4 regions of the Streptomyces sp. NBC_01314 genome follow, and region 4 is predicted to be linked to each of the others. Evidence: riboswitches for the same ligand, from Rfam matches in the RefSeq annotation. Region 4 holds a riboswitch; each other region holds the start of a gene.
What was found. Region 4 has a riboswitch for cyclic di-AMP ahead of OG622_RS09390 (M23 family metallopeptidase). Riboswitches for the same ligand answer to the same signal wherever they lie in the genome.

Region 1 (4,206 bases), 1.1 Mb from region 4:
ACCGGGTAGGTGGGGTAGCCGAAACGGAAAAGGCCTGAAAGGCCACCCGCACACACACCGAAGGGCTCGTCCGATTTATCGGGCGGGCCCTTCGCTTTTTCGTCCCGTTTTCGTTCCGCGGGCAGCGGAAAAAATGCCCCGCGGAATTCTTCCTTCTTTGTATACGGCTCCCGTGTTAATGCCGCAGGCTCGGCGTGTTTACGGAATGTTGCGAAGTCCTCACACGCTCCGGGCGTTCCGTCCCGCCGGCCCCGCCCGGAAATCGGAGCCGGTGCACGGCGGTGGCGCGCTCGGTGTGCAGGGACGTGATCGTCCGGGCCCGGTCGCTGTCGCCGCGCGCGACGGCGTCCACGATGCCGCCGTGCTCCGCCCAGGACTCCACGGGGTTGGCGGGTGCCTCGACCGCGTACATCCAGGCGATCTTGTGCCGCAGCTGGGCGAGCGTCGAGGTCAGGGCGGGGCTGCCGGACGCCTGTGCGAGCGTCTCGTGGAACCAGCCGCCCAGGGAGCGCAGATCCTCGCTGGTGCCCCTCCTGGCCCGCTCCTGGCCCAGCCTGACCAGGCCGCGCAACACTTTGAGGTGCGCCTCCGTGCGGCGCTGGGCGGCGCGGGCGGCGCCCAGCGGCTCCAGCAGCATGCGCATCTCCAGCAGGTCGGCGGCCTCCAGTTCGGTCGGCTCGGCGACGCACGCGCCCGCGTGCCGGCGGGTCACCACGAAGCCCTCGGCCTCCAGCGTGCGCAGCGCCTCGCGCACGGGGACCCGGCTGACGCCGTACCGGCGGGCGAGCAGTTCCTCGGTGAGACGGCTGCCGCGCTCGTAGACACCCGCGACGATGTCATCACGGATCGCCGTGCATACCGAGTGCGCCGGAATACGCATACCGACCTCCGCCTTAATCCCCGTGAAACGTCGATAGTTGACGTGTGTTCCAGCGACTCTATTGCAGCGGGCCGGAATTTCCGATGGCAGGCCGGAATCCAGGGATATTTTTTGGACAGGAGGTACGTCACAACGCGAAAAGCCCCGGCTCGGTGAGCCGGGGCCTTCGGGGAAGCGTGGAGCGTCGCGCCGGAGTGCGCCGCGCGAGTTGCGTCAGACGTTCACGCCGTGCGAGCGCAGGTAGGCGACAGGGTCGATGTCCGAGCCGTACTCGGCCGTCGTCCGGGCCTCGAAGTGCAGATGCGGGCCGGTGACGTTGCCGGTCGCCCCGGAGAGGCCGATCTGCTGGCCGGGGGTGACCGTCTGGCCGACGGAGACGCCGATGGACGACAGGTGGCCGTACTGGGTGTACGTGCCGTCGGTCATCTTGATGACGATGTTGTTGCCGTACGCGCCGCCCCAGCCCGCCTCCACGACGGTGCCGGAGCCGACCGCCAGGACGGACGTGCCGGTGGCGGCGTGGAAGTCGACGCCGGTGTGGCTGCCGGAGGACCAGACGGCGCCGCCGGCCTTGTAGCCGGTGGAGATGTACGAGCCGCTGATGGGGGAGACATAGGTGTTGAGGCGCTCGCGCTCGGCCGCACGGGCGGCACGGGCCTTGATCTCCTCGCGCTCCTTGGCGACGGCACGTTCCTGCTCGGCCTTCTCGGCGGCGGCCTTCCTGGCCTCCTCCTGTGCCTTCTTCTTGACCGCGGCCACCTCGGCGGCCTGCTGCTGGGCGGCGGCCTGGGCGTCCACCTGGTCGGCGACCGTGTCGCCGAGCACGATGATCTGGTTCAGGCCGGTCTGCTCGACTGCGGGCTCCTCCGCGGCGAGCGCGGGGGCGGCCAGGGTGCCGATGACACCGGTGGTGGTGAGAGCGGCGACGCCCACGTTCCTCGTGGTCGTGCGCTGTACACGGCCGGGGCGGCGGTGCTTCCCGGGGGCGCGGGTGAACGCCATGAAGTGGGTGGTCCTTTCCTTCCCTCTCGCCTACCGGGTTAGCTGACGGGTTCGGAGCAGGAAGGTCTCCTACGGCCACCCCTCGTTTCGCGTGGCTCGCGAAGGGCACCCGATTCACCCCAGGGACTTCGGTGGGTCCCCGGCTCCCCTGGCTCGCGCCATGCGGGGACTCGGCGATGACTGTCCGGTGCCGCGGCTGCGGCGAACTTCTGACGAACAGCCGGACCGACGCTAAGTGGGCCGCCTTCGAAATAACAAACGGATCACAGGATTTGTTAAGTACGCCACAGGTCAGACACGCAACCTCCGCCATCAATACGGACAAACGTGGGCCCTGGTGACTCTTCAGTCACCAGGGCCCCACAGGCGCGCGTCTTTTCGTCCGGTTCCTACTCGGCCGGTACGACGGTGACTTCACCGATTCCGAGGGCCCTGACCGGCTCCTCGATCTGCGCGGCGTCCCCGACGAGCACGGTCACCAGACGGTCCACCGGGAAGGCGCTCACGACGGCCGCGGTGGCCTCCACCGTGCCGGTGGCGGCGAGTTGGCGGTAAAGCGTCGACTGGTAGTCGTCCGGCAGGTGCTGCTCGACCTGGTCGGCCAGCGTGTTCGCCACGGCCGCGGCGGTCTCGAACTTGAGGGGGGCGACCCCGACGAGGTTCTGCACGGCGACGTCACGCTCGGTGTCGGTCAACCCCTCGGCGGCCAGCGTGCGCAGCACGGTCCACAGGTCGTCGAGCGCCGGACCGGTGTTGGGTGTGTCGACGGAGCCGCTGATGGCGAGCATCGCCGTGCCCGAGCCGTCGGGCGCGGAACGCAGCACCTGGCCGAACGCGCGCACCCCGTAGGTGTAGCCCTTCTCCTCGCGCAGGACCCGGTCCAGACGGGAGGTGAGGGTGCCACCGAGGCAGTAGGTGCCGAGCACCTGGGCGGGCCACACACGGTCGTGCCGGTCGGCGCCCACCCGGCCGATGAGCAACTGGGTCTGTACGGAGCCGGGGCGGTCCACGATGATCACCCGCCCGGTGTCGTCGGCGCTCACCGACGGCACGGTGCTCGGCTTGGCCGCGGAGCCGGTCCAGGCGCCCAGGGTCTCGCCGAGCAGCGTGTCGAGGTCGACCCCGGTGAGGTCGCCGACCACCACGGCGGTGGCTGTCGCGGGGCGTACGTGCCGCTCGTAGAAGGCGCGTACGGCCGCGGAGTCGATGCCCTCCACGGTCTCCTCGGTGCCCTGGCGGGGCCGCGACATGCGGGACGTGGCCGGGAACAGCTGCCTGTAGAGCTCCTTGGCGGCCCGGCGGCCCGGGTTGGCGGTCTCGTGCGGGATCTCGTCGAGCCGGTTGGCCACCAGCCGCTCGATCTCGCTGTCCTCGAACGCGGGTGCCCGCAGCGCGTCGGCGAGCAGCCCGAGGGCTTTCTCCAGCCGTGACACGGGCACTTCGAGGGACAGGCGTACGCAGGGGTGGTCGGCGTGCGAGTCCAGGGTGGCGCCGCAGCGCTCCAGCTCGGCGGCGAACTCCTCGGCCGTGTGCTTGTCGGTGCCCTCGGAGAACGCCCTGGTCATGATGGTGGCGACGCCGTCGAGGCCGGTCGGCTCGGCGTCCAGGGGCGCGTCGAGGATGACCTCGACGGCGACGACCTGCTGGCCGGGGCGGTGACAGTGGAGCACGGTCAGGCCGTTGTCCAGGGTGCCGCGCTCGGGTGCCGGGAACGCCCAGGGCCTGGCGTCGCCGGCCTGGGGCTGCGGGTGGAAGTCCATGGTCGCGAGCTCGGTCACTTCGCCGACTCCTCGTTCTCGTCGGTGGTTTCGACGGCGTCCGCCTCGGCGGCTTCCTCTTCGGCGCCCTCTTCGCCGGCGACGGGCTCGTACACGAGCACTGCGCGGTTGTCGGGCCTGAGGCGCGCCTTGGCGATCTCCTGGACCTCGTCGGCCGTCACTTCGAGGACACGGTCGACGGCGGTGAGGGCGAGCTTCGGGTCGCCGAACAGGACCGCGTACCGGCACAGTTCGTCGGCGCGGCCCGAGACCGTGCCGAGCCGGTCCAGCCACTCGCGCTCCAGCTGGGCCTGGGCGCGCTCCATCTCCTCCGCCGTGGGGCCCTCCGCGGCGAACCGGGCGAGTTCCTCGTCGACGGCGGCCTCGATGACGGGCACCTCGACGTCACCGGAGGTCTTCACGTCCATCCACGCCACGGAGGGCGCGCCGGCCAGCCGCAGCAGGCCGAACCCGGCCGTCACGGCCGTACGGTCACGCCGTACGAGCCGGTTGTAGAGGCGGGACGACTCGCCGCCGCCGAGGATCGTGAGCGCCAGGTCGGCCGCG
Region 2 (4,206 bases), 2.3 Mb from region 4:
GGGCGCCCGACCTGTCGACCACGGCCGAGTACGGGACGGTGCGCGCCGTGGAACAGGTCCGGGCCTACCGGTACCTCGGCGCGACTGTGCTGCGCACCTGCACCGGACCCGCCGCCGACACCGCCCTCACCCACCTGTGGGAGACCTCCCCCGAGTGGCTGGACCGGCCGGCACCCGCCCGCGCGCAGCCGGCGACCGAGCCCGAGGTGGCGTGGGCGGCGGTGCACCAGTTCCGTGAGGGGGTACGAGGGCTGGAGCCGCTGGTGCTGTGAGGGTCTACGCCGGCCGCACCACGCTGTGGATCGACGACTCCCCGTCGGAGAAGACCGACTCCTCGCGGACGTACGCTCCCGGCTTCGGGGAATGGATCATCATGCCGTTGCCGATGTAGAGGCCGACGTGGCCGATGTTGTCGTAGAAGAAGACGAGGTCGCCCGGTCTGGCGTTGGCGAGGGAGACGGTCGCGCCCGCGGTGGCCTGCTCGTAGGTGGCACGGGGGAGGTCGACGCCGGCGGCCTTCCAGGCGGCCTGGGTGAGGCCGGAGCCGTCGTAGGAGCCGGGGCCGGTGGCGCCCCAGACGTACGGCTTGCCGATCTGCGCGCGGGCGAAGGCGAGGGCCTTGGCGGCCTTCGAGGCGTAGGTGGAGTCCTCGGCCGGGGCGGTCGTCCTGACGGCGGTGCCGGTGGACGTCTCGGTGCCGGAGGAGGCCTCCTCCCGGGTTCCCTGGCCTCCCTGGGTGCCCTGAGCTTCCTGGGTCTCCTGAGTCTCCTGGGCTGCCTGGGGCGCCGTCTGTGCCGCCTGCTGCCGCGCGAGTTCCTCGGCGGCCTCGCGGTCGGCCTCCTCCTGCTCGCGCTGTTCGATCGCGGCGAGCCGGGCCTTCTCCTCGGTGGTGAGGGTGGAGAGCAGGGTGCGGGCCACGGCGAGCTTCGCCTGGACCTTGGCCTTGCTGCTCTTGAGGGTGTTCTGTGACTCGGTGAGCTGTTCGAGGCTGTCGCTCGCCCCCTGACGCTGCTCCGTCGACTCGGCCTGCTGGGTGACGTACGTGTTGTCGACGGCGTCCTGCCGGCGATCGGTCAACCGGTCCGTCAGCTGGTTCTGGTCGAGGTAGCCCTGCGGGTCGTCCGCCAGGAGCGGCGAGGCCTGGTCGGGGGCGGCGGCGCCCGCGAGGTACTGGGCCGCGGCGGACGAACCGAGTTCCCCCGGCGCCCCGTCGGGTTTCCCCGTGCGCTTGGCGACCCCGTCGGGGAGGGTGTCGACCTGTTTCTTCGGCCTGGTCGTCCTCTCCTTGGCCGCGCTGTAGTTCTCGGTCGCCGAACCGGCCTTGCGGTAGAGGTCGTCGACCTTCTTCTCGACTTCCTCCAGGCTCGGCTTGTCGTCGGTCGAGGGCGCGGCGGCGGCCGTCTGGGAGAGCAGGGCCACGGAGGTGAGGGCGGCCGTGGCGAGAGCGGGGGTGCGTATGCCCGCGCGCGTTCCGGCCGGACGCGGCTTGCGGTGCGGCGCCATGGTTCGGCGTCTCCTTCCGTTGTCCGCCTACCGGGTTAGCTGTCGGGTTCGGGCGCAAGCTTCGGAAGGTTTGCCCTACGACCCTTGCCGCGTGCGGCGGTCGGGTCGATTCACCCCAGAGATCGGTGGGTCCCCGGCTCCGGCGGCCTCGGGAGGCATACCGGACTCGGCGGAGGCTGTGCGGCCCGGCGACGTTCGCCGGTTGGGTCGTACGGCCCTAAGGAAAAAGCTAGCCAACTCGTGTGGCCCGTGTGAAGGTTGATGTGCGATATGCCCGATACGTTTTCGTGACCTTAGCCTCTTCGGCGCGACAAGCGGTACGCTCGATGGCTCACCGTCGCACGGCGGTCGCGGTGAGTGTCGGGTGCGGACTTCCCGGGGCGGCCTCTCGCTGTCAGTGGGGGCGCCTAGACTCGGAGAGCGATGAGCAGCCTCTTTGACGACAGCTTCCTGGCGGACCTCCAGGCCCCTCGCGGCCACGCGGAGGAACCCCCGCCGCCGCCCGAGGACGATCACGTACCGGAGCCGCTTCCGGACGATCTGTTCGGTGGGAAGTTCGACGCGCCTCCGGACCGGGACGCCTACTACCGCGACGGCGCCCCCCGCCCGGCGATCGACGCGGCGGCGCTCCTGGACGGGCTGAACGAGAACCAGCGCGCGGCCGTGGTCCACGCGGGCTCGCCCCTGCTCATCGTGGCCGGTGCCGGCTCCGGCAAGACCCGGGTGCTCACCCACCGCATCGCGCATCTGCTCGGCGAGCGGCAGGTCCACCCGGGCCAGATCCTCGCGATCACCTTCACCAACAAGGCCGCGGGCGAGATGAAGGAGCGCGTCGAGCACCTCGTCGGACCGCGCGCCAACGCGATGTGGGTCATGACCTTCCACAGCGCGTGCGTACGGATCCTGAGGCGCGAGTCGAAGAGACTCGGCTTCACGTCCTCCTTCTCGATCTACGACGCGGCCGACAGCAAGCGGCTGATGGCGCTCGTCTGCCGTGACCTGGACCTCGATCCCAAGCGCTTCCCGCCCAAGTCCTTCAGCGCCAAGATCTCGAACCTGAAGAACGAGCTGATCGACGAGGAGGACTTCGCCGCCCAGGCCTCCGACGGTTTCGAGAAGACCCTCGCGCAGGCCTACGCGCTCTACCAGTCCCGCCTCCGCGAGGCGAACGCGCTCGACTTCGACGACCTGATCATGACGACGGTCAATCTGCTGCGTGCCTTCCCGGACGTCGCCGAGCACTACCACCGCCGCTTCCGGCATGTGCTCGTCGACGAGTACCAGGACACCAACCACGCCCAGTACGCCCTGGTCAGAGAGCTGGTCGGTACCTCCGAGCACCCCGTTGGCGTACCGCCCGCCGAGTGGGACGTACCCCCCGCCGAGCTCTGCGTCGTGGGTGACGCGGACCAGTCGATCTACGCGTTCCGCGGCGCGACCATCCGGAACATCCTCCAGTTCGAGGAGGACTACCCGGACGCGACGACGATCCTGCTGGAGCAGAACTACCGCTCCACCCAGACCATCCTGAGCGCGGCCAACGCCGTCATCGAGCGCAACGAGTCCCGCCGCCCCAAGAACCTGTGGACGAACGCGGGCGCGGGTGCGCAGATCACCGGCTATGTCGCCGACACCGAGCACGACGAGGCCCAGTTCGTCGCCGACGAGATAGACCGACTGACGGACGCGGGCGACGCGAAGGCCGGCGACGTCGCCGTCTTCTACCGGACGAACGCCCAGTCCCGAGTCTTCGAAGAGATCTTCATCCGCGTCGGCCTGCCCTACAAGGTCGTCGGCGGTGTCCGCTTCTACGAGCGCAAGGAGGTCCGGGACGTCCTCGCGTACCTGCGCGTTCTCGCCAACCCGGAGGACTCTGTCCCGCTGCGCCGCATCCTCAACGTGCCCAAGCGCGGCATCGGCGACCGCGCCGAGGCCATGATCGACGCTCTCTCGCAGCGCGAGAAGATCAGCTTCCCGCAGGCCTTGAAGCGCGTCGACGAGGCGTACGGCATGGCGGCCCGGTCGACGAACGCCGTCAAGCGGTTCAACACGCTGATGGAGGACCTGCGGACCGTCGTCGAGTCCGGCGCCGGACCGGCCACCATCCTGGAGGCGGTCCTCGAACGCACCGGCTACCTGGCCGAGTTGCAGGCGTCGACCGACCCGCAGGACGAGACCCGCATCGAGAACCTCCAGGAACTCGCCGCCGTGGCACTGGAGTTCGAGCAGGAGTCCGGGGCCGCGGAAGGTGAGGGCGAGGCGGCGGCCGCGACTCCCGTCGGGCTCCCCGCCTTCCTGGAGCGGGTGGCGCTGGTCGCCGACTCCGACCAGATCCCGGACGACGAGGAGGACGGCTCGGGCGTCATCACGCTCATGACCCTCCACACCGCCAAGGGCCTGGAGTTCCCGGTCGTCTTCCTGACCGGCATGGAGGACGGCGTCTTCCCGCACATGCGCGCCCTCGGCCAGGCCAAGGAACTGGAGGAGGAGCGTCGCCTCGCGTACGTCGGCATCACCCGCGCGCGTGAACGGCTGTACCTCACCCGGTCCTCGCTCCGCAGCGCCTGGGGCCAGCCCTCGTACAACCCGCCGTCCCGCTTCCTGGAGGAGATCCCGGCCACGCACCTGGAGTGGAAGCGCACGGGCGCCTCCGCACCGGTGTCCTCGGGGCCGGCCGCCGGGATCGCGTCCTCACTGTCCTCG
Region 3 (4,206 bases), 2.5 Mb from region 4:
ACCGTGCCGGACACCTGCTGTACGTCCGACGCGGCGATCTTCTCGATGAGTTCCTGCGCGCTGATCTTCGGCAGATCGGGGTCGCCGGAGCCGGCGAAGGCCGGGACGAGCCCGATGGTCGCGGCGGCCACGCCCAGCACGGTGACCGGGACGACGTACCGCGCGGCCTTGCGTCGCCGTGCCGAGCGCATCTCCTCGGCCTCGGCCGCGAGCGCGGCGGCGTCGCCGGACCGGGTGCTGTCGTCGGTTTCGTACGGTGCCATGTGTGCCTTACCTCCGTCGTCGGCGGCGGCGTCTACTCGGAGCCGCCATTCTCACCCGAATCGGTGAGGAGTGGTGATACCCATCTGACCAAATCGGCGGACGGGAATCGTCAGACTCGGGACTCAACTCCGTGTACTGCTACGGGATGACATGGCGACCCGCACGGGATGACATGGCGAGGCGGCGCATCCCCGCACCCCGTAGGGGTCGTCAGGGATGGCGCCGCCGGTCGAACGCACGCGCTAGCGGTGGATGGGTGTGGTCCGGCCTCGTCATCCCGTACGGGACGTGGTCCGCCTCGTACGGGACGTGGGCAGTCCGGGGCCGGGGGTGGCAGTCCGGGGCCGGCGGTGGCTAACCGGCGCGGTGCACCACCGCGTCGCACAGCTCCACCAGTGCCGCCTTCGCGTCGCACTCCGGGAGCGGTGCCAGGACGGCCCGCGCCTCCTCCGCGTAGCGGACCGTGTCACGGCGGGCCTGCTCAAGGGCGGGGTGGACGCGCAGCCGGGCCAGCGCCTCGGCGTGGCGGGCGTCGTCGGTGAGGTCGGAGTCGAGCAGTTCGCACAGGGCGATGTCGTCCGGCAGCCCCAGCCGCCCCGCGCGCTCACGCAGCCGCAGCACCGGCATGGTCGGCACACCCTCACGGAGATCCGTGCCGGGCGTCTTGCCGGACTCGTGCGTGTCGGAGGCGATGTCGAGGACGTCGTCCGCGAGCTGGAAGGCGACACCGAGCCGCTCCCCGTACTGGGTCAGCACGTCGACCACGGTCTCGTCGGCGCCCGCCATCAGCGCGCCGAGCCGCCCGGCGACCGCGACCAGCGACCCGGTCTTGCCGCCCAGCACGTCGAGGTAGTGGTCGATCGGGTCGCGTCCGTCGCGCGGCCCGGCGGTCTCCAGGATCTGCCCGGTGACCAGCCGCTCGAAGGCCTCGGCCTGGATGCGGACGGCGTCGGGACCGAGGTCGGCGAGGACGTGCGAGGCGCGGGCGAAGAGGAAGTCACCGGTCAGCACGGCCAGGGAGTTGTCCCAGCGGGCGTTGGCGCTCGGCACGCCCCGGCGCACCTCGGCCTCGTCCATCACGTCGTCGTGGTACAGCGTGGCGAGATGCGTCAGCTCGACCACCACCGCCGAGGGCACGACACCCGGCGCGTACGGGTCGCCGAACTGCGCCGCGAGCATCACCAGCAGCGGCCGGAATCGCTTGCCGCCCGCGCGCAGCAGGTGCTGGGCGGCCTCCTGGATGAACGGGACCCCGCTCTTGGTCGCCTCCAGCAGACCCTCCTCGACGGCCGCCATTCCGGCCTGGACATCGGCTTCGAGAGCCTGGTCCCGCGCGCTCAGCCCAAACGGCTCGACGACGGTCACGAGGGTTCTCCTGTCTGCTGACGTCTGATGACGGTCACACGGTCGGTCTAGGTCGCTCTCACAGTCGATGACAAAGTCTGTCGATCTGTCGCTGTCATCACCCGAGTCAGCGTATCCGGTCACCTTTCGATCACCACGAGCGCCCACGGCTTCGCCCCGGGTGGTATGGACCGCACTCCCCATATTCTTGATCAACTGGTCCGCGCCGATATTCACCGACGCGCGTGCCGCCCCGGCCTCGACGACCCGCCCCGGGTACCCGCCGCTCCCCCGGAGACGCCCACGTGCTGCCCGGCCGGGCGAATCCGTGCTCGCAGGCCCACCGCTTTCCACCCATATGCACCACTTCACTCCAGCCCGAGTTGACCTATTTGCCGCTTACTCGACACTTCACCCGACTTCTCCCGTGAGTTGGGTCACGGGCATCCCGCGCGGCGCCCTCACTCCATGCCGCCGACTTTCCCTTTGCGGTAGGCAAGTTGAGCCATGAACAGCACCCCGACAGCAAGGGCGAAACGCGGCAAACTCAAGGTCAACTGGATCAAAGCGCCAAACCGGGACTTGTTCCCTTCGTGTGCTCTCGCATACGTTCACACCTCGTCCGGACGGACCGCCGAATCCTGCCGCCGCCCCGGACCCCCCACCCATCACCACTCATCCACGCACGGCAGGAGCGGGGGACCCAGGTAAGCCGTCGGTCCGATTTTCCCCATTCGGACCGGCTTGGGGTAAAGCCACGCGCAGTACGCCCGGCGGACGCCGCACGCACAGCGACCGCCGGGACGACACGCACGGCCGGGCATCTCCAGCCCGAACCCGACAGCTCACCCCGTAGGCGACGGAGAGGAATCCGCCATGCTCGCACGAGGCAAACACCGCCGCCCCAAAAGCAACGCGCTGACCCGCGGCCTCGTCGCCGCCGGAACGGGCGGGGCCGCACTGGCCCTCCCGCTCACGGCCGCCACGACCGCGAACGCCGCCGCCCCGACCCAGGCCGCCACCTCCGTACAGTCGGTTCCACAGTCCGCGCCGGCCGTGGCCCTGCCCAAGCCCACGACGTACACCGTGGCCTCCGGTGACACGCTCTCCTCCATCTCGCGCAAGCACCACACCAAGGGCGGCTGGCAGCGGCTCTACAAGAACAACCGCGCGGCCATCGGCGACAACCCGGCACTGATCCGGCCGGGCCTGAAGCTGAAGCTGAACGCGACGAAGCCCTCCACGGCGCAGAAGGCGTCGACGGCCTCCACGGCCACACAGGCGTCGGTCAAGACGTACGCGAACAACCTCGACGGCTGGATCCGCGAGTCGCTGGACATCATGGCGCAAAAGGGAATTCCCGGGACGTACGACGGGATCTACCGCAACATCATCCGTGAGTCGTCGGGCAACCCGCAGGCCATCAACAACTGGGACTCCAACGCCGCCGCGGGCATCCCGTCGAAGGGCCTCCTCCAGGTCATCGACCCGACCTTCGCCGCGTACCACGTCTCCGGCACCGTGTACGACCCCTACGACCCGGTCGCGAACATCACGGCGGCGTGCAACTACGCCGCCGCGAGGTACGGCTCGATCGACAACGTCTTCGGCGCGTACTAAGCCCTCCAGCTCCACCTTCTCCACCTGCTCCACCTTCTTCACTCTGTTCCCCTGGGCCGGCGGGCCCAGGGGAACAGGCATGTGCGGGAAGAGCCGTTCACGGAAGGGCGGTGCACGGCAGAGCCTTCACGGGAAGAGCCTCTCCAGCACCACCGCGATGCCGTCGTCCTCGTTGGAGAGGGTCACCTCGTCGGCGACGGCCTTGAGTTCGGGGTGGGCGTTGGCCATGGCGACCCCGTGCGCGGCCCAGTCGAACATCGGGATGTCGTTGGGCATGTCACCGAAGGCGATGGTCCGGTCCGGGGTCAGTCCGAGATGGTCGGCGGCCAGGGCGAGGCCCGTCGCCTTGGTGATGCCGCATGGCTGGAGTTCGACGGTGCCGGGACCCGACATGGTGACCGTCGCCAGCGACCCGACCGCCATCCGCGCCGCCGAGGCCAACTCGTCGTCGGACAGATAGGGATGGCGCAGCAGCACCTTGCTGATCGGCTCGCACCACAGGTCGTCCCGGCGCGGCACCCGTACGGCGGGCAGCGTGGGGTGCGGCATGAGGTAGCCCGGCTCGATCAGGGTGAGGCCGTCGACCCCGTCCTGGTCGACGGCGGCGTACACCTGTCCGACCTCCGCCTCGATCTTGCCGAGCGCGGTCTCGGCGAGTTCCCGGTCCAGGGTGACGGACCAGAGCAGCCGGTCCGCGCCGGTGTCGTACAACTGCGCGCCCTGTCCGCACACCGCGAGCCCCCTGCTGCCGAGGTCCTCCAGCAGTGGTCGCACTCTCGGTGCCGGCCGTCCCGTCACCACGAGGTGCTGAGCACCGGCCCTCGTGGCCCGCGCCAGCGCGGCGAGGGACCGGTCGGAGAGCGTGTCGTCACTGCGCAGGAGCGTTCCGTCCAGGTCAGTGGCGATGAGTGAATATGCGGTGGGTGCGGCCATGATCAGAGAATACGGATGCGGCGCCCCATCGGTTCGACGCGAACC
Region 4 (4,206 bases):
CAGCGGACGTACGTCATCCCGGACGCGGACCAGGACCGGCCGGTGCTCTTCAACTCCTGGGAGGCCACCGAGTTCGACATCTCCGAGGAACAGCAGGGGACGCTCGCCCGGCGGGCGGCTGCCATCGGGGTCGAGCTGTTCGTCGTGGACGACGGCTGGTTCGGGGCGCGTACGAGCGACCGGGCCGGCCTCGGCGACTGGACACCCAATCCGGACCGCTTCCCGAAGGGGCTGAAGCCGCTCGCCGACTATGTGCGCACCCTCGGTATGCAGTTCGGCATCTGGGTCGAGCCCGAGATGATCAACCCGGACAGTGAGCTGTACCGGGCGCATCCCGAATGGGCACAGTTCCAACCAGGACGAAAGCGGACGGAGCTGCGTAATCAGCTCGTACTCAACCTCGCGCGCGAGGACGTCCAGGAATACCTCTGGGAACGGCTGGACACACTCCTGTCCAGCGCGCCGATCGACTATGTGAAGTGGGACTTCAATCGCTGCTTCACGGACGCCGGCTGGCCCGGGGAGCCGTACCCGCAGAAGCTGTGGGTGGAGCACGTGCGCGCCTTCTACGCCCTGCTGGACCGGCTGCGTGCCGCGCACCCGGGGGTGGCGTTCGAGTCGTGCTCGGGCGGCGGCGGCCGGATCGACCTCGGGGTGATGGCCCGGACGGATCAGGTGTGGACGTCCGACAACACCGATCCGCTCGACCGGCTCGCCATCCAGCACGGCTTCAGCCAGATCCACCCGGCCCGGACCATGGCCGCGTGGGTCACCGACAGCCCGAACAACCAGCTCAACGGCCGGGTCAGCACGTTGCGGTTCCGCTTCGTCAGCGCCATGGCGGGTGTGCTCGGCGTCGGCGGCGACCTCACCGAGTGGACGGAGGAGGAGCTGGCCGAGGCGGGGAGCTGGGTCGAGCTGTACAAGGAGATCCGGCCGGTCGTGCAGCGAGGGGACCTCTACCGGCTGCGGCCGCCGACAGGCGGACTGAGTGCCGTGCAGTACGTCCACGGCGACGAGATCGTCGTCCTCGCCTGGCTCCAGGCCCAGCACTACGGCGAGGCGCCGGCCCCGCTCCGGCTGCGCGGACTCGACCCGACAGAAACGTACGAGTGCCGCGAAACGGGCGAATCGCATCGAGGTGCCGTGCTGTTGCATCACGGATTGCGGACGGGGCTGCGCGGTGACTTCGATGCGACGGTTATCCGCCTGCGTCGCACTTGAGTGATCTGTCCGAAATACAGCCGTAATTCCAACAAGCCCTGAAATGAGCTCTACTGGCGCGTAGGTGCGTGAGCAGCGTCATATTCGTGACGTTCCGCTGTCGCCATGTGCACGTAATTCGTATGTGCTTGCAGGGCCGTTGGTGAATGCTCAAGACCGGCCTTTTACGGAGTGTAATCGTGAATTGATGTAAGGATCAGGTAGGAAGACGCACAGGAAGTCCCAATAGTTGTCTCTGTGGGCACAAGTCGCTTACGTTCGGCGTCAATCCGGACGGACGCCCAATCCTGCCGCCGACCGGAGCCGCAAACCGACCTGATCCACGGCAGGAGCGGGGGACCCACAGGTATTACCGCCTGTTCCGGTCTCCGGAACGGCTAGGGGTAAAGCCGTGCGCAAGCACGGCCGGACATCTCCAGTCCGCACCCGACAGCTCACCTCGCAGGCGCCGGAGAGGAATGCACCATGCCCGCGAAGGGTAAGCACCGCCGTCCGAAGTCCCAACGTCTCACCCGCTCGATCGCCGCCGCCGGGACCGGTGGCGCGGCGCTCGCGCTGCCGCTGATCGGAGCTGCCGGCGCCCACGCCGCGACCCCGACGGCCGCCGTTTCCGGTGCGTCCGAGAAGACGGCCACGATCGCCACCGAGAAGGCCGTGGCCGAGGCCGGCGCACGGTTCGAGCAGGCAGAGAAGGCCGCGCAGGCGGAGAAGAGCGCCACCAAGAAGGCGGCGACGAAGACCTATTCGGTGAAGGTCGGCGACTACCTCGCGAAGATCGCGGACGAGCAGGACGTCGAGGGGGGCTGGAAGCAGCTCTACTCGGACAACCGCGAGGCGGTCGGCTCCGACCCCTCGCTCATCCACCCGGGCCTCAGGCTCAGCATCGGTGGCCAGGCCGCGTCGGGCGGTACGTCGCAGTCGTCGACGAAGCCCCAGCTGTCGCAGTCCTCGAAGTCGTCGAAGTCCGCCGAGTCGTCCGAGTCGTCGAAGCCCTCAGGCTCGTCGACGCAGGAGTCGAAGGACACGCAGGCGTCGACCTCCACGTCGAACGGCCAGTCCTCGTCGTCCAGCAGCTCCGGCTTCAGCCTGCCCCTCCAGGGCGCCACCATCGGCACCGCGTACAAGACCGCGGGCAGCATGTGGTCCAGCGGCTACCACACGGGCGTCGACTTCGTCGCCCCGACCGGGACCACCCTCAAGGCCGTGGGCGCGGGCACCGTCGTCTCCGCCGGCTGGGGCGGCGCGTACGGCAACCAGGTCGTCATCAAGCTCGCCGACGGCTACTACGCCCAGTACGCCCACCTGTCCTCGATCTCCGTCTCCGCGGGGCAGTCCGTGAGCGGCGGCCAGCAGATCGGCCTCTCGGGCGCGACCGGCAACGTCACCGGGCCGCACCTCCACTTCGAGATCCGCACCACCCCCGACTACGGCTCGGACATCGACCCGCTGGCCTACCTCCGCTCGAAGGGCGTCAGCGTCTGAGGCTCCGCCGCCCGACCGCGCCGAAGGCCGGCCCCCGTGACCAGGGGGCCGGCCTTCGGCGTTCCTGGAGGGCCGGCCCTCCTCCGCGTCGGCTGCTCTCGTTCCGGCCCGCGGCGATGCGCGATCACCGTATTGCGGTCTTGTGGCATGGCTGATCGAAGACTCGACAGGGGTGCGCGTGTGCGGACACAGTGATCTCTGTAAGCGCTTTCTGTGTCTTCGGAGGTCTCCGTGTCCGGCGTCGACCGACGCACTGCCGTCGAAAGCCGCGTCCTCGTGAGCGGCGCGTTGGCCGTGGGGCTTCCAGCCGGGGCCTTTCCGCCCGCGCTCGCCTCCAATGAGCCGGGCCTGGTGCGTCCCGATGGCCGACGGCTCGTCCACGAGGGGCACGGGAGCCGCACCGTCGAGGCCGCCGTCACCGTCAACTCCGGCTCCCGGCCGCGCTTCCGCTTCACCGGTGGCAGCGTCCGCGCCCCGTTCGACGTCACGTCCGTCACCTCGCCCGCGCAGATCCACGTGTCGGTGGACGGCGGCCCGAAACGGCTGTACGCCGTCGACCGGAGCGGCCTCGACCGGAGCGGCCTCGCGCCCGGCGCGCGCGTCTGCAACGTCCAGGACGGCAAGGTCGCCACGACCACCCCTGGCGTCGACTTCTCCATCCGGTGGGACGGCGACAGGGGTTCGGAACTCCTGGACCACACCCACGTCTCCGAGTGGGACCCGGCGACGGAGTCCGGCACGAAGACCTGCGACCCGGCCGGTGTCGACTCCGCGGCCCGCGACGCGACCCCGTTCTACGACGGCGACATCGTCGGCGACCGGCGCGAGGAGACCCTCGCCGAGACCGCCGACCACACAGCCATGCGGCTCTGCACCACCACCGAACCGACGAGGACCCGCGACCACCCGCTCGCCCACAACGCCGCGTACCGGCTGGGCCGGACCGTCCGCGGCCACCTCCAGTCGACGTACACGGACCACCGCCTCGGCTCCGAGACCCGCCGGATACCGCGGCCCGCCATCGCCCGCACTTCCCGTACGGCACCAACACAAGGAGCGTCATGACCACCCGTAGAGCTTTCGGAGCCATCGCCGCCGGTGCCGCCCTCGTGGCGTTCGGTCCGGCGGGGGCGGTGTCCGCGAACGCGCGTCGGCGTCGCGGTCGGCTGATCGCCGCCGACGACTTCCGGCACGGTCTCGGGCAGTGGGCCGTGGAACTGGAGAGGGGCGGCGCGGTCACGGCCTCGCGCGGTGTGCTGGACGTCGACGTGCCGGCCGGGGCCACGGTCTGGTTCAGGCGGAAGCTGGAAGGGCCGTACGTCGCCGAGTACACGGCCACGCCGGTTTCCGCGGGCGGGGTCAACGACCGGGTTTCCGACCTCAACAACTTCTGGAACGCCGTCGATGCGCGGTCGCCCGGTGATCTTTTCGCCACTCCGCGTGGGGGAGCGCTCGCCGAGTACGACCATCTGAAGACGTACTACGCCGGGTTCGGCGCCA

Region 1: it holds a riboswitch for cyclic di-AMP, as region 4 does, so the genes downstream of both, OG622_RS14250 (M23 family metallopeptidase) here and OG622_RS09390 (M23 family metallopeptidase) in region 4, are expected to answer to the same signal.
Region 2: it holds a riboswitch for cyclic di-AMP, as region 4 does, so the genes downstream of both, OG622_RS19295 (C40 family peptidase) here and OG622_RS09390 (M23 family metallopeptidase) in region 4, are expected to answer to the same signal.
Region 3: it holds a riboswitch for cyclic di-AMP, as region 4 does, so the genes downstream of both, OG622_RS20255 (transglycosylase SLT domain-containing protein) here and OG622_RS09390 (M23 family metallopeptidase) in region 4, are expected to answer to the same signal.

Annotation. Positions count from the first base shown of each region.
Region 1 covers NZ_CP108394.1:3,219,104-3,223,309, forward strand. The annotation lists gene OG622_RS14245 (GntR family transcriptional regulator) at 176-880, opposite strand; gene OG622_RS14250 (M23 family metallopeptidase) at 1,094-1,882, opposite strand; cyclic di-AMP (ydaO/yuaA leader) riboswitch at 1,895-2,068, opposite strand; gene OG622_RS14255 (M16 family metallopeptidase) at 2,272-3,660, opposite strand; gene OG622_RS14260 (M16 family metallopeptidase) at 3,657-4,206, opposite strand, start outside.
Region 2 covers NZ_CP108394.1:4,409,692-4,413,897, reverse strand. The annotation lists gene OG622_RS19300 (hypothetical protein) at 1-272, shown strand, start outside; gene OG622_RS19295 (C40 family peptidase) at 277-1,503, opposite strand; cyclic di-AMP (ydaO/yuaA leader) riboswitch at 1,512-1,685, opposite strand; gene pcrA (DNA helicase PcrA) at 1,927-4,206, shown strand, end outside.
Region 3 covers NZ_CP108394.1:4,619,036-4,623,241, forward strand. The annotation lists gene OG622_RS20245 (outer membrane lipoprotein carrier protein LolA) at 1-263, opposite strand, end outside; gene OG622_RS20250 (polyprenyl synthetase family protein) at 619-1,629, opposite strand; cyclic di-AMP (ydaO/yuaA leader) riboswitch at 2,275-2,480, shown strand; gene OG622_RS20255 (transglycosylase SLT domain-containing protein) at 2,485-3,228, shown strand; gene OG622_RS20260 (HAD family hydrolase) at 3,355-4,161, opposite strand.
Region 4 covers NZ_CP108394.1:2,109,369-2,113,574, reverse strand. The annotation lists gene OG622_RS09395 (alpha-galactosidase) at 1-1,224, shown strand, start outside; cyclic di-AMP (ydaO/yuaA leader) riboswitch at 1,527-1,685, shown strand; gene OG622_RS09390 (M23 family metallopeptidase) at 1,690-2,706, shown strand; gene OG622_RS09385 (hypothetical protein) at 2,938-3,771, shown strand; gene OG622_RS09380 (DUF6250 domain-containing protein) at 3,768-4,206, shown strand, end outside.